Linked DNA regions of Hydrogenophaga sp. SL48. The protein of the gene in region 2 purifies or fractionates together with the protein of the main gene of each other region. This does not show direct contact. Links are inferred from orthologs where the notes say so. Each region holds a gene or a part of one and is shown on either strand. Other genes may lie near its edges.

Region 1 (8,442 bases), 780 kb from region 2 along the record:
AGTAGACCGGGAAGCCGTGGATGAAGTTGGTGGTGCCGTCCAGCGGGTCGATGATCCAGACATGGTCTGCGCCACCGTGTTTGCCCGGGCGCTTGCCCGATTCTTCGGCCCAGATGGCGTGGTCGGGGTAGGCGGTGAGCAGGGTGTCGATGATCGCTGCCTCGGCCGCGTGGTCGACTTCGGTGACGAAGTCGTTGGTCTGCTTGGCAGAGACCCGGACCGACTCCACGTCCAGCGCGGCGCGGTTGATGATGGTACCGGCGGTACGGGCGGCCTTGATGGCCACGTTGAGCATGGGGTGGAGTGTGGACGACATAAGTTGTGAGCCTTTGCGCCGCAGCGGGGCTGCGAGCGTGACAGTGGAAGAGCGGGAAGGCTGGACCCCAGGCGATGCGGGGCGGCGACAATCGGGGATTTTACCGTTTCAACACACCAAACACCTCACCGGAGCAAGTGCCCCACCCAGCACACACCGCAGAGCTGGCTTTGCCAGGCTGCTGGTGTGGCCCCCCTGGGGGGTGACGCGAAGCGGCGCGGGGGGATTCCAAATGAAGACGAGATTCATCCTGATCCAGACCAGCCACGCCGGCAACGTGGGCGGTACCGCGCGCGCCATGAAGGTGATGGGCTTTGACGACCTGGTGCTGGTGGCGCCGCGCTGGGCCAACGTGTTGCGGCGCGAAGAAACCATCCAGCGCGCCAGCGGCGCCAACGACGTGCTGGACAAGGCGCGCATCGTGGACACGCTGGACGAGGCGCTTGACGGCATCGAACACCTGTGCGCCACGGCCATGACGCCACGCGACTTCGGCCCGCCCACGCGGCAACCGCGCGAGCACTTTGCTGCGCTGCTGGGCACACCCGAAACGCCTGCGCCCACCCGCCCCGGTGGCGTGGCCTTCCTGTTCGGCTCCGAGCGCTTCGGCATGCGCAACGAAGACGTGTACCGCTGCCACAGCTGCCTCTCCATCCCCACCGATCCATCGTTCGGTTCGCTCAACCTGGCCGCCGCCGTGCAGCTGATCGCCTACGACTGGCGCCAGGCGCTGGGGGGCTACGCCTTGCCGCCCGCCAGCACACCCGAGCGCCCGCTGGCCGATGCGAAAGCGCTGGCCGGCATGCTGCAGCACCTGGAGCAGGCGCTGGTGGCGGTGGACTTTCTCGACCCGGAGGCGCCCAAGAAACTCATGCCGCGCCTGAACCAGCTGTTCAACCGTGCCGCACCGACCGAAGAAGAAATCCACATCCTGCGTGGTGTCGCCAAGGCCATGCTGCAAACCGCCGCGCAGGCGAAGCGATAGACTGACTGCCCGATTCCAACAACAAGACCCCATGTTCGCCCGCATCCGTTCCGACATCCAGTGCGTCCTCGATCGCGACCCCGCGGCCCGCAGCACCTGGGAGGTCATCACCTGCTACCCGGGCCTGCACGCCGTCTGGCTGCACCGCCCGGCGCACTGGTGCTGGACGAACGGCCTCAAGTGGCCGGGGCGGTTCATCTCGCACGTCGCGCGCTGGCTGACCGGCATCGAAATCCACCCCGGTGCCAAGGTGGGCGACCGCGTGTTCTTCGATCACGCCATGGGCGTGGTGGTGGGCGAGACGGCCGAAATCGGCGACGGCTGCACGATCTACCAGGGCGTCACGCTGGGCGGCACCTCGCTCTACAAAGGCACCAAACGCCACCCCACGCTGGGCAAGAACGTGGTGGTGAGCGCGGGTGCCAAGGTGCTGGGGGGCTTCGTGGTGGGCGACGGCGCCAAGATCGGCAGCAACGCGGTGGTGATCAAGCCGGTGCCCCCGGGCGCCACGGCGGTGGGCATCCCGGCCCGCATCATCCCGAGCAAGTCTGGCGAGAGCGCCGACGTGACCGAGGCGAACCCGAAGTTCCAGGCCTACGGCATCACGCAGGAAGACGACCCACTGTCGCAGGCCATGCGCGGCCTGATCGACAGCGCTGCCGGCCAGGATCATCAGATCACGCTGCTGTGGCAGGCGGTTGAAACCCTCTCGAAGCAGCAGAAGGGCGACTGCGTGCCGTCGGACGCGGCGCGCAGCGAATGCTTCGAGGCCGAGAAGCTGAATCAGCTGGTGGGCAAGTGACCGCAGTCGGGCAGCGACGCGGCGTTGCCCCGTGGCGCATGCCCGGCGTGCGTCATCTCCGCTGACAGCCATCCCCTCAGGCCGTTGTAGAAGGCCAGGCCCTGAGCTCGTGCGAGATCACCGGTGGTGAGCACCGCTTCGCGCAGGCGTCCTTCGGCCAGCAGCTCGGCCCGGTAGGTGCCTGCCAGCAGCCCGCTGGACAGTGCGGGGGTGAGCCAGACCCCATCCAGCCGGACCGCCACGTTGCCTCGGGTGAATTCGGTGATCTCGCCGCGTTCGTTGAGCAGCAGGTGGTCGAAGACGCCGGGGTCGGTGGGGGCCAGCGCCTCGTAGTGCGCGCGCCGCGTGGTCTTGTACCGGATGAATTCCTTCAGTGCGCCGCTGGTGGGCAGGGGGGCGGGGGCCAGCGCCACGCGCACCGGCTGGGCGGTCTCGGTCATGGGGAAAGCCTGCACATCGATCCCGCCCCGGGCGTCCAGGGTCAGGCGCACGCGCCACAGGCCTTGCGCATGTCCCGCGGCCAGCCGTGCAAGGCGTTCGCGCAACGCCGGCAGATCGCAGGGGTGGCCAAAATGGCGGGCGCTGTCCTGCAGCCGCTGCAGGTGGCGCTCCAGCAGCCAGTAGGTGCCGTCTTCCAGGCGCAGTGTTTCCAACAGGCTGAAGGGTTCGCTGACCCGGTGAAGCAGGTGGCTCTTGGTCATCAGTTCTTCCCATTCGGCCGCCGGATCGGCGCAGACGGTCAACCCGCTGCCCACGCCGTACCGGGCCTGCCATTCGGTGGTGGTGTCTGTGCGCTGCAGGGTCAGGGTGCGGATCGGCACATTGAAGCTGGCGTGCCCGCCCGGACGGACCACGCCCAGCGCGCCGCAATAGAGGCCCCGGGCGCCCGACTCCAGGCGCTGAATCCAGCGCATGGCCTGCCGCTTGGGGGCGCCGGTGATGCTGCCGCAAGGGAAGAGGGCGCGGAACACCTCGGTGAGCGTGGTGCCCGCGCGGGCCTGGGCCGAGAGGCTGGAGGTCATTTGCCAGACCGAGGGCCAGGCCTCGGCCTCCATCAACCGGTCCACTCGCACGGTGCCCGGCCGCGCGATGCGGTTCAGGTCGTTGCGCAGCAGGTCCACGATCATGACGTTTTCGGCACGCTCCTTGGCGCTGGCCAGCAGGCGCTCGCGGGCAGCGGCGTCCAGGGCCGGGTCGGCCTCCCGGCCGGCGGTGCCTTTCATCGGGCGGCATTGCAAGCGGCCACCCAGCGGATCGGGTTGCCAGTCGAAGAACAGCTCGGGCGAAGCGCTCAGCACGTGGCGCTGCCCGCCGTCCAGCCACAGCAGGTAGCCCTCGGGTTGGCGCTCACGCAGCGCGCGCATCCAGGCCGATGGCTCGCCGGTGAGCGTGCCCGTCAGGGCCGTGGTCAGGTTGATCTGGTAGGCCTCGCCCGCGGCCATGGCCTGCTGCGCCCGTTCCACCTGCTTCAGGTAGTGGGCGCGGGACTCGGGTAGGGTCCAGTGCGCGGTCCCCCGTGTTTCTGACAAGGGGGTGGGGCTGGCCAGCGGGGCCTCGTACACCCCGAACCACACCAGGGGCCAACCTGGGTCGGGCGCGTGCGCGGGCAGCGCGGTGTCGAAGGCCGGCGCGGCCTCGTAGGACAGGCCGCCGATGCACCAGCGGCCCGCCTCCGCCTGGGCCTGAACCCGCTCCAGGGCGGGCAGCACCTCGGCCATGGCCCAGGCCTCGATCACCTCGATGGGGTCGCCGAAGCTGGCGCAAAGCCGGCCACCGGGCACCGCCTGAGGGGCGGTGTCGGGGAAATCGATGAGGGCCCGCAAGGTCGAGCGCTACCGTCCGGCGACGTTCAGTGGTGGTGCCCGTGGGCACCGTGCGCGTGGCCGTGGGCCACCTCTTCGGCCGACGCCGGCTGCACGTCCACCACCTTGACCGCGAAGTGCAGCGTCTGCCCGGCCAGCGGGTGGTTGCCGTCGAGCAGCACCGTGTCACCCTTGATCTTCATGACCGTGAACACCTGCTGGCGCCCCTGGTCGTCCACCCCTTGCAGCTGGCCACCGACCTTCACGCCGGGCGGGAACTCGCTCTTGGGGATGCTGGTGGCCAGGCTCTCGTCGCGCACGCCAAATGCGTCTTCGGGCGGCAGCGCCAGGGTGGCGGCGAAGCCCTTCTCCTGACCTTCCAGGGCCTTCTCGATGCCCGGCAGCGTGTTGTTGTAGCCGCCGTGCAGGTAAGCGCGCGGCTCCTTGCCGTCCTCCAGCAACTTGCCCCGCGCATCGGTGGCGCGGAAGGTGATGGTGACGATGGTGTCTTTGGTGATTTTCATGAGGAACTCTCGGAGTGAAATGCCTTCTTCGTGGGCACCCGTGGAACCGCCCTTCGACAAGCTCAGGACGGGCCACCAGGTGCGTCCCCCCACCGGGGGGAAGACGCGAAGCGGCGCAGGGGGGCTACTTTTGTTTCGGTCGCCAGGCCTTGCAGACCTGATCGTTGGTTTCGAGGTAAGGCCCTTCGATCAGGTCGATGCAGTAGGGCACGGCCGTGAAGATCCCGTTGACCTTCTGGCTGCCGTCCGGGTTCTTCAGGCCTTCCAGCGTTTCGGCGATCGCCTTGGGCTGCCCCGGCAGGTTGATGATCAGGCTCTGGTCGCGGATCACCGCCACCTGGCGCGAGAGGATGGCGGTGGGCACGAAGGCCAGGCTGATCTGGCGCATCTGTTCGCCAAAACCGGGCATCTCCTTGTGGGCCACGGCCAGCGTGGCCTCGGGCGTCACGTCGCGTTTGGCCGGACCGGTGCCGCCGGTGGTGAGCACCAGCGCGCAGCCGGCGTCCACCAGCTGAATCAGGGTCTCGCTGATCTTCGCCTGCTCGTCGGGGATCAGGCGCGGCTCGAAGGTGATGGGGTTTTTCAGCGCGCGCGTGAGCCAGTCCTGCAGCGCCGGCAGGCCCTTGTCTTCGTAGACACCGCTGCTGGCGCGGTCGCTGATGGAGACGATGCCGATGCGCACCGGCGCGGGGGTGAGGGTATCGGTCACGGCTCAGTCCTCCTGCGGTTCTTCGGCGTCGTCTGCCGATGCGTCGTTGGGCGTGAGCGCGGTGCGCACGATCTGGAAGATCTCGCGGTAGGCCTTGCCGTGGCGCAGGGCCTCGCCCGGGCGCTCCGTCACGGCCTGCGCGTCCTTGCGCGCCTGGCGGATCAGGGCGCGCAGGTGCTGCACGTCGGCGGCCGGGTCCTGTTCCAGCCAGCGCGTGAGCGCGTCGTCGTCGGCGATCAGCTTGTCGCGCCACTGTTCGGCCTGGTGCAGCGCCAGCGTGGCCTGGGCCGAGGGCTTGCGCTGTTCTTCGAGCGCGGCTTCGATGGCGCTGATGACGCCGTCATCCAGCTTGCGCATGAGCTTGCCGATGAACTGCATCTGGCGGCGCCGGCCTTCGAAGTTGGTGATGCGCTTGGCGTCGGCCACGGCATCGATCAGCTTCTCGGACAGGCCATGCGTCTCGATCAGGCGCGTCATGAGACTGGCGTTGAGCGTGAGCAGGTTTTCGCCGAGCAATTGGAGGCGGTCGCTCTCTTTTTTCAGGTCGGTCTTGCTCATGTCGACCGAACCCTTGAGCTCGCGCTTGAGTTCCAGGTCGAGCTCGCTGCCCTCGGCAACGAACTGGCCACGGACGAAGTAGCCTTTGGTGGGTTTGCGGGACATCGGGTTTCTTCAAATGGGCTTGTGCAGGGCCTGCAGCAGCCAGAGGGGGGCGGCAAGTATCATAGCCGTCGACATGAAAAAAGCCCCCAACACCCCGTCCCAAGCCCCTTCCTCCACCGCCAGCCAGCCGCTCGCCGGTTTCCAGTACGCACGCAGCCAGTTCGAGGAGCTGGTGGACCTCGCGCTGGGCCATGCCAAAAAGCTGGGCGCCACCGACGCCGGGGCCGAGGTGTCCGAAGGCGCCGGCCTGAGCGTGTCGGTGCGCAAGGGTGAGCTGGAGAACGTGGAGCGCAACCGCGACAAGTCGCTCGGCGTGACGGTGTACCTGGGGCAGAAGCGCGGCAACGCCTCCACCTCCGATTTTTCACCCGCTGCCGTGCGCCAGACGGTGCAGGCGGCCTACGACATCGCCCGCTTCACCGCCGAAGACCCGGTGGCCGGTCTGCCCGACCCCGAAGACATCGCCGACAGTTACCCCGACCTCGACCTCTTCCACCCCTGGGCGATCGACTCCGAAGAGGCGCTGCGCATCGCGCTGGCCTGCGAGGCCGCGGCCTTCGCCACCAGCAAGAAGATCAGCAACAGCGAAGGCGCGGGCGTGTCGGCCCAGCAGTCGCACTTTTTCACCGCCCACATGCGCGGCGGCGAACGCGGCAAACCCGGCATCTTCAGCGGCGGCTACGCCAGCTCGCGCCACAGCCTGTCGGTGGCGCCGATCGCCGGCAAGGGCGCGAACATGCAGCGCGACCACTGGTACAGCTCGATGCGTTCGCCCGACGACCTCGCCACCCCCGAAGCGGTGGGCCGCTACGCCGCCGAGCGCACGCTCGCGCGCCTGAACGGCCGCAAGATCGCCACCACCGAATGCCCGGTGCTGTTCGAGTCGCCGCTGGCCGCCGGCCTGCTGGGCGCCTACGTGCAGGCCACCAGCGGCGGTGCGCTGTACCGCAAGACCACCTTCCTGAACAACAGCCTCGGCAAGCGGGTGATGGCGAAACACCTCGACATCGTCGAAGACCCCCATGTGATCAACGGCAAGGGCAGCTCGCCGTTTGACGACGAAGGCGTGCGCACCGTCAAACGCAAGGTGCTGAGCGCGGGCAAGGTGCTGGGCTACTTTCTCTCCACCTACTCGGCGCGCAAGCTCGGCATGCGCACCACGGGCAACGCAGGTGGCTCGCACAACCTCACGCTCACCAGCCGCCTGACCCAGCCCGGCGACGACCTCAAGGCCATGCTGCAGAAGCTCGGTCGTGGCCTGTTCGTCACCGAGCTGATGGGGCAGGGCGTGAACTACGTGACCGGCGACTACTCGCGCGGCGCCTCGGGCTACTGGGTGGAAAACGGCGTGATCGCCTACCCGGTGCACGAGATCACCATCGCGGGCAACCTCAAGGACATGTTCCAGGGCATCGAGGCCGTGGGCGCCGACGCCTACAACTACGGCGCCAAGACCGTGGGCTCGATCCTCATCAACAAGATGAAGGTGGCGGGAAGTTGAAAGCCCCCAAGCGTCCCGCGCCTCCCGGGCGCAGGCCGGGGCTCCGCCGCTGCGCGGGTCGCTGCCCCCCGAGGGGGCTGTGCCGCCTTGGGAGCGGCCCGGCGGCGGCCCTGTTCCGTTGATTCGGTTCCTTGGTCATGCGTCCCGAAGCCCTGGCGCTGCTGGCGGCCGCCTGCTGGGCCGTCTCCAGCCTGTTCTCCGCGCCACCCGCCCAGCGCCTGGGCGCGTTCGCGTTCAGCCGCTGGCGCATGGTGTTTGCCTCGCTGATCCTCTGGGGCCTGGCGCTGGCCAGTGGCGGCTGGCGCAGCCTGGACATGGCCACCGTCGCCCTGCTGGGGCTCTCGGGCGTGGTCGGCATCTTCATCGGTGACACGGCGCTGTTCTCCTGCATGAACCGGCTCGGGCCACGGCGCTCGGGCGTGCTGTACGCCACCCACGCGCTGTTCTCCTGTGTGCTGGCCTGGGCCTGGCTGGGCGAGACCGTGTGGGGCTGGGCCTTGCTGGGCAGCGGCCTGCTGGTCGGGGGCGTGATGGTGGCCGTGGCCTGGGGCAAGCGCGGCGATGAAACCCACGCCTGGGAGCAGACGCGCGGGCCGCTGGCCATCGGGGTGGGGCTGGGGCTGCTCTCGGCGCTGTGCCAGTCGCTGGGCACCTTGATGATCAAGCCGCTCATGGTCACCGGCGTCGATCCGGTGGCGGCATCTGCCACGCGCATGAGCCTGGCCCTGGGGGCGCACACGCTGCTGTTCGCGTCGGGTTGGTCGGGTGCGCGGGCGCAAGCGCCTTTGCGGCGGCAGGACGCCTTCCTGATCTTCATGAGTGCGGCCGTGGCCATGGCGCTGGGCATGACCCTGATCCTGATCGCGCTGCGCGACGGTCAGGCCGGCCTGGTGGCCGTCATGTCCTCGGTCACGCCGGTACTGATCCTGCCCTTGCTGTGGCTGGTGTACCGCCGCCGGCCGGCGACGGGCGCGTGGCTCGGCGCCGCGCTGGCCGTGGCGGGCACGGCCTTGATCCTGGGTTGAGCGGTCGCAGCGGCGGAGTGTGGGGGCCCTATTTCTTCCGCTGCACGAACAGGTTGCGTTTCGCGTCCTCCGGGTAGGCGAAGGTCACCGAGCCGCTGCGCACCTTGCCCATCAC
Region 2 (4,330 bases):
CCGCGGCTCCCGTGGTCTCACCGCCCCTCTCCTTTGCCGACGCCCGTCGGCTTGTGGTGCGCTTCATCAACGACCAGGTGGGGCCCCCGGGCGAAGCGCTGGCCATCCGCGTCGAAGCGTGCAAGACCGCGGTCGAGTTGCGCGACCAGTTGCCGCGCATCCGGGAGGGTCTGAAAAACCACCGCAGCGCCGCCACGGTGCAGCGTTTTGACGCGGACGTGGTGCCGCGCCTGCCCACCCACTGACGTGGATGCCCCCCGCAGCGCCTCGCGCTACCCCCAGGGGGCGTCACCACCGTCCGGCAGAGCCGGCCCGGCGCTGCCCTGGGCTGCACGGGTTCTGGCGTCGGACAGGCTTCCAGGCCTCACTGGAACAGTGAGCGTGGCCGTGCTCACGGCGTCGCAGTAGCGGTCTTCGCCAGCCACCGGGCCAGCCGCGGAGCATCGCCCACCGACAGGCGCACGGCCTGTTCCTCGCCGGGCCATGTCAGCGGACAGCGCAGCAGGCGCCCGTCTCGCGAGATCAGGGCGGTGAGCTGGGTGCGCTGACCGCGCAGCATCGCCACCTCGTCGAGACGGCGCACGCGCCAGGCTTCCACTTCGCCGCCGCGCCGGGTGGGCGCGAACTCGATGCCCAGCCACTCGTCACCCGCGGCCATGCCGGCCGCTTCGGCGGCACCACCGCGCAACACGTTCTTGAGCACCAGCCCGCCGTTTTCTGACACCCGCAGGCCCAGGCGCTGCGCGAGCGGGGTCTTTTCCTGGTGCACCTTGGCACCCTGTTGCTCCAGCAGGCGGGTCAGCGGCAGGGCGTCGGTGCCGTGCACCCAGTCGCTCAGCTCGGTCGCGAAGCTGCGGCCTCCCAGGCGTTTGAGCACCGTGGACACGTCGGCTTCGCGCATGGGGCCGCCCCCGGTGCGTTGCCAGAGCGCGCGCATCACGTCGTCGAGCGAATGCCGGCCCTCGGTGCGCAGCGTCAGGTCGAAGCACATCGCGATCAGCGCACCCTTGGTGTAGTAGCTGACCGTGGCGTTGGGCGTGTTCTCGCCGATGCGGTAGTACTTGGTCCAGGCGTCGAAGCTGGCCTGGGCCGCGCTCTGCACCAGGCGGCCGGGGCTCTGCTGCACCTGGTTGATGGTCTTGCTCACCAGCTGCAGGTAACAGGTGTCGTCGATCAGGCCGGCGCGGCGCAGGAACAGGTCGTCGTAGTAGCTGGTGAATCCCTCGAAGAACCAGAGCAGCTCGGTGTGGTTTTCGCGCGTGTAGTCGTGGCGCTTGAACTCCGCCGGGCGCAGGCGCTTGACGTTCCAGGTGTGGAAGTACTCGTGGCTGATCAGGCCCAGCAGGGTGGTGTAGCCGTCGGTGGCCTTCAGGGCGGGCGGTTTGTCCGGGCTGTCGGTCAGTTTCGGCAGGTCGCTGCGCTGCGCGATGAGGGCCGTGGAGTTGCGGTGCTCCAGACCGCCGTAGCCGTCGGCGCTGGCGTGCAGCATGAAGAGGTAGTCGGCAAATGGCGGGGCGCCGTCGCCGTGCCAGAAGCGGATCTGTTCTTCGCAGATGCGGCGCGTGTCGTCCAGCAGGCGCTGGCCGTCGAACCAGGGGCCCGCGCCACTGACCACGAAACGGTGCGGCACGCCGCAGGCCACGAACCCGCCGTGCCAGTGGCTGCCCATCTCGACCGGCGCATCGGCGAGTTCGTCGTAGTCGTTGGCGATGTAGCGGCCGAAACCCTGCGCATCCACCTGCTCGGCGCGCAAACCGGTGGCGATGTGCCAGCCGGCGGGCGCCTGCCCGGGCGCGATGTCCAGGGCGCAGGGCTCGTCTTCCCGGCCCGGCACCATCAGGCACAGGCTGGTGGCGTTGAAAAAACCGCGCGTGCCGTCGAGGAAGGCGGTGCGCACCGAGGCGTCGAAGGCGTAGATCTCGCAGCGCACGGTCAGCGTCTGCGGGCCGCCGGTGTCGCCCTGGGTTTCAATCTCCCAGCGGTGTTTGTCCAGCTGGCGCGCGTGCAGCGTCTCACCCCCCTGGCTCGCGGTCAGCCGCTGCAGGTGTTGTGAAAACTCGCGCACCAGGTAGCTGCCCGGAATCCACACCGGCAGGGCCACCCGCTGTTTCGCGGCGGGGTGGTCGATCTCCAGCGTGACCGCGAACAGGTGCGCCTGGAGGCTCAGCACCTCGACGCGGTAGCGCAGCGCGGTCTCGGCGGCGGCGCGGCGACGTGCCGTCTTGCGGGGGGGCGTGCTCACAGTGCCCCCGCGCCGATGAAGCAGCACAGCGCCGCGATGGCCGAGAGGCGGAAGCGCAGCGTGAGCCAGGCCTGCAGGCCGGCCCGGGCGTAGAGCGTGCGGTCGACGAGGTAACAGAGGACGAGCACGAAACCCAGCCAGGCCAGCCCCGCAAAAGCCGGCATCAGCAGGCCGGGCCAGGCCAGCAGCGAGGGCACGAAGCCCCAGAGGAAGTGGTTGCGCTGGCGGTGGTGCGGCGTGTCGCCGCGCGCGGCGGCGACGTGGCCCGCCATCCAGCCGATGCCCCAGTGAATGCCGCCGAGGAACGAGACGATGAGCGCGGCGTAGGCCGCCAGCGCCATGGACACCCAGGGCAGCAGGTCGGCGTTCACCAGCCAGAGCAGGGCGGCGAGCAGCGCGAAGGGAATCAGGCCAGCGTGACCCAGCGTGGTGGCGAGGGCGGTGTCGTCGGGATCGTGCAGGGCGGTCGTCATCGGGCGGCGGGTGCGGTTCAGGGCTTGGCTTCGGCCAGCAGCTTCTCGATGCGGGCGGCGTCCACCGCGCCCGGCACGCGCGTGCCGTTGGCGAAGATCAGGGTCGGGGTGCCGGTGATGCGGGACTTCTTGCCGAACTCGAAGTTGCGGGCCACGGCGGAGGTGTCGCAGGTCGCGGCGGGCGGGGTGACGTCCTTGACCATCCAGTCGAGGAAGGCCTTGCCCTTGTCTTTGGCGCACCAGATGTTGCGCGACTTGTCGGCCGAGTCCTGGCTCAGGATCGGGTAGAGGAACACGTGCACCGTGATGTTGTCGATTTTGGCCAGGTCGCGCTCGAAGCGCTTGCAGTAGCCGCAGTTGGGGTCTTCGAACACCGCCAGCTTGCGCTTGCCGTTGCCGCGCACGATGGTGAACGCGTCCTTCATCGGCAGGTCCTTGAAGTCGATCTCGGTCAGCTTCGCGAGCCGCTTTTCCGTCAGGTCTTCCTGGGCCTTGGTGTCGATCAGGTTGCCCTGGATCAGGAAGTTGCCGGCGGCGTCGGTGTAGAAGATTTCGCTCTGGTTGATGCGCACCTCGTACAGGCCGTCCATCGGCGTCTTGCTGATCTCGTCGATGGCCGGCAGCTTGGGCAGGCGCTCGGTGAGGTTCTTGCGGATGGTGGCTTCCTGGGCGGCAGCGCCGAGAGCCAGGGTGGTGAGCAGCGCCACCAGGGAGGTTTTGAAGAGGTTCATGTTGACGCCCGAGGCGCGAAAGTTGAAAAAAGCCCAGCGGGCGGATCAGCCCGCCTGCCCCATGGCCTGGCGGGCCAGCCAGTGTTTCAGCGGTCCCAGGCGGTCCACACCGCTCATGCCCCAGTTGCGCAGCGCCTGGACGCGCGTGTCGGCCTGACCGAACAGGCCGAACAGGCCGTCGGTCAGCCAGCCCATGGCGCCGACCTCGGCCTGCCGCGCGCGCTCGTAGCGCCGCAGCAGCTTCAGGTCGCCCAACTCGCGCCAGTACTCCCGCTCGTGGATCACCCGGGCCAGCTCGGCCACGTCGGCCAGGCCGACGTTGAGGCCTTGCCCGGCCAGCGGGTGCATGGCGTGGGCCGCGTCACCGGCCAGCGCCACGCTGCCCTGCGGCGTGCGCGCGATCCAGCGGCGGGCGCGAGACAGTTCCAGGGGCCAGGCCTGGGCCGGCCCCTGCAGCTGCATCTCGCCCAGCGCCTGACCGCAACGGGTCTGCACCGCGTCGGCCAGCGCTTGGGCGTCGGCCGCGAGCCAGGTGTCGGCCTGCTGAACAGGGACAGACCAGACCAGCGCCACAGAGTTCCCCGTGTCCCCTTCCAGCGGCAGCAGCGCCATGATCTCGCCCTGCGAAAACCACTGCCGCGCGACGCCGCCGTGGGGCTGGGCGCAGCGCAGGCGCGCCGCGATGGCTTTGTGCGGGTAGGGCTTGACCTCGAACTCCAGGCCGAGCTCGTCGCGGGTGCTGCTGCGTTTGCCTTCGCAGACCACCGTCAGGGCTGCGGGAACGGGTTCGGTCAGGCATTCGACCGAGCCCTGGAAGCGCACCGCGTTGGCCAGGCGGCGCTCCAGCGCCGGCACGTCCACGATCCACGACAGGGCTTCGCTGC

The links.
Region 1: the proteins of IM738_RS17585 (region 2) and IM738_RS13875 purify together in Escherichia coli (affinity purification with mass spectrometry, with the first as the bait; 2 studies listed by BioGRID). This does not show direct contact. The link is inferred for Hydrogenophaga sp. SL48 from one-to-one orthologs.

What each region holds. Positions count from the first base shown.
Region 1 is NZ_CP063400.1:2,931,285-2,939,726, reverse strand. What follows is about bases 2,692-5,388. They hold IM738_RS13875 (FKBP-type peptidyl-prolyl cis-trans isomerase), read right to left. Parts: upstream 4,430-5,388; coding sequence 3,953-4,429; downstream 2,692-3,952. Other genes in these bases: yjgA (ribosome biogenesis factor YjgA), read right to left, coding at 5,142-5,388; mog (molybdopterin adenylyltransferase), read right to left, coding at 4,554-5,138; IM738_RS13880 (chorismate-binding protein), read right to left, coding at 2,692-3,926. Also shown: IM738_RS13895 (inositol monophosphatase family protein), read right to left, coding at 1-316; IM738_RS13890 (RNA methyltransferase), read left to right, coding at 549-1,301; cysE (serine O-acetyltransferase), read left to right, coding at 1,333-2,103; more of IM738_RS13880, read right to left, coding at 2,085-2,691; more of yjgA, read right to left, coding at 5,389-5,801; metalloprotease PmbA, read left to right, coding at 5,875-7,302; IM738_RS13855 (DMT family transporter), read left to right, coding at 7,440-8,327; IM738_RS13850 (ABC transporter substrate-binding protein), read right to left, coding at 8,356-8,442. UniProt on the Escherichia coli protein: Folding helper with both chaperone and peptidyl-prolyl cis-trans isomerase (PPIase) activities. Chaperone activity prevents aggregation of unfolded or partially folded proteins and promotes their correct folding.
Region 2 is NZ_CP063400.1:3,710,574-3,714,903, reverse strand. The notes cover bases 1,590-4,330. They hold IM738_RS17585 (DsbC family protein), read right to left. Parts: upstream 3,447-4,330; coding sequence 2,733-3,446; downstream 1,590-2,732. Other genes in these bases: IM738_RS17580 (FAD-dependent monooxygenase), read right to left, coding at 3,492-4,330; IM738_RS17590 (DUF3429 domain-containing protein), read right to left, coding at 2,239-2,715; IM738_RS17595 (M61 family metallopeptidase), read right to left, coding at 1,590-2,242. Also shown: IM738_RS17600 (hypothetical protein), read left to right, coding at 1-245; more of IM738_RS17595, read right to left, coding at 392-1,589. UniProt on the Escherichia coli protein: Acts as a disulfide isomerase, interacting with incorrectly folded proteins to correct non-native disulfide bonds.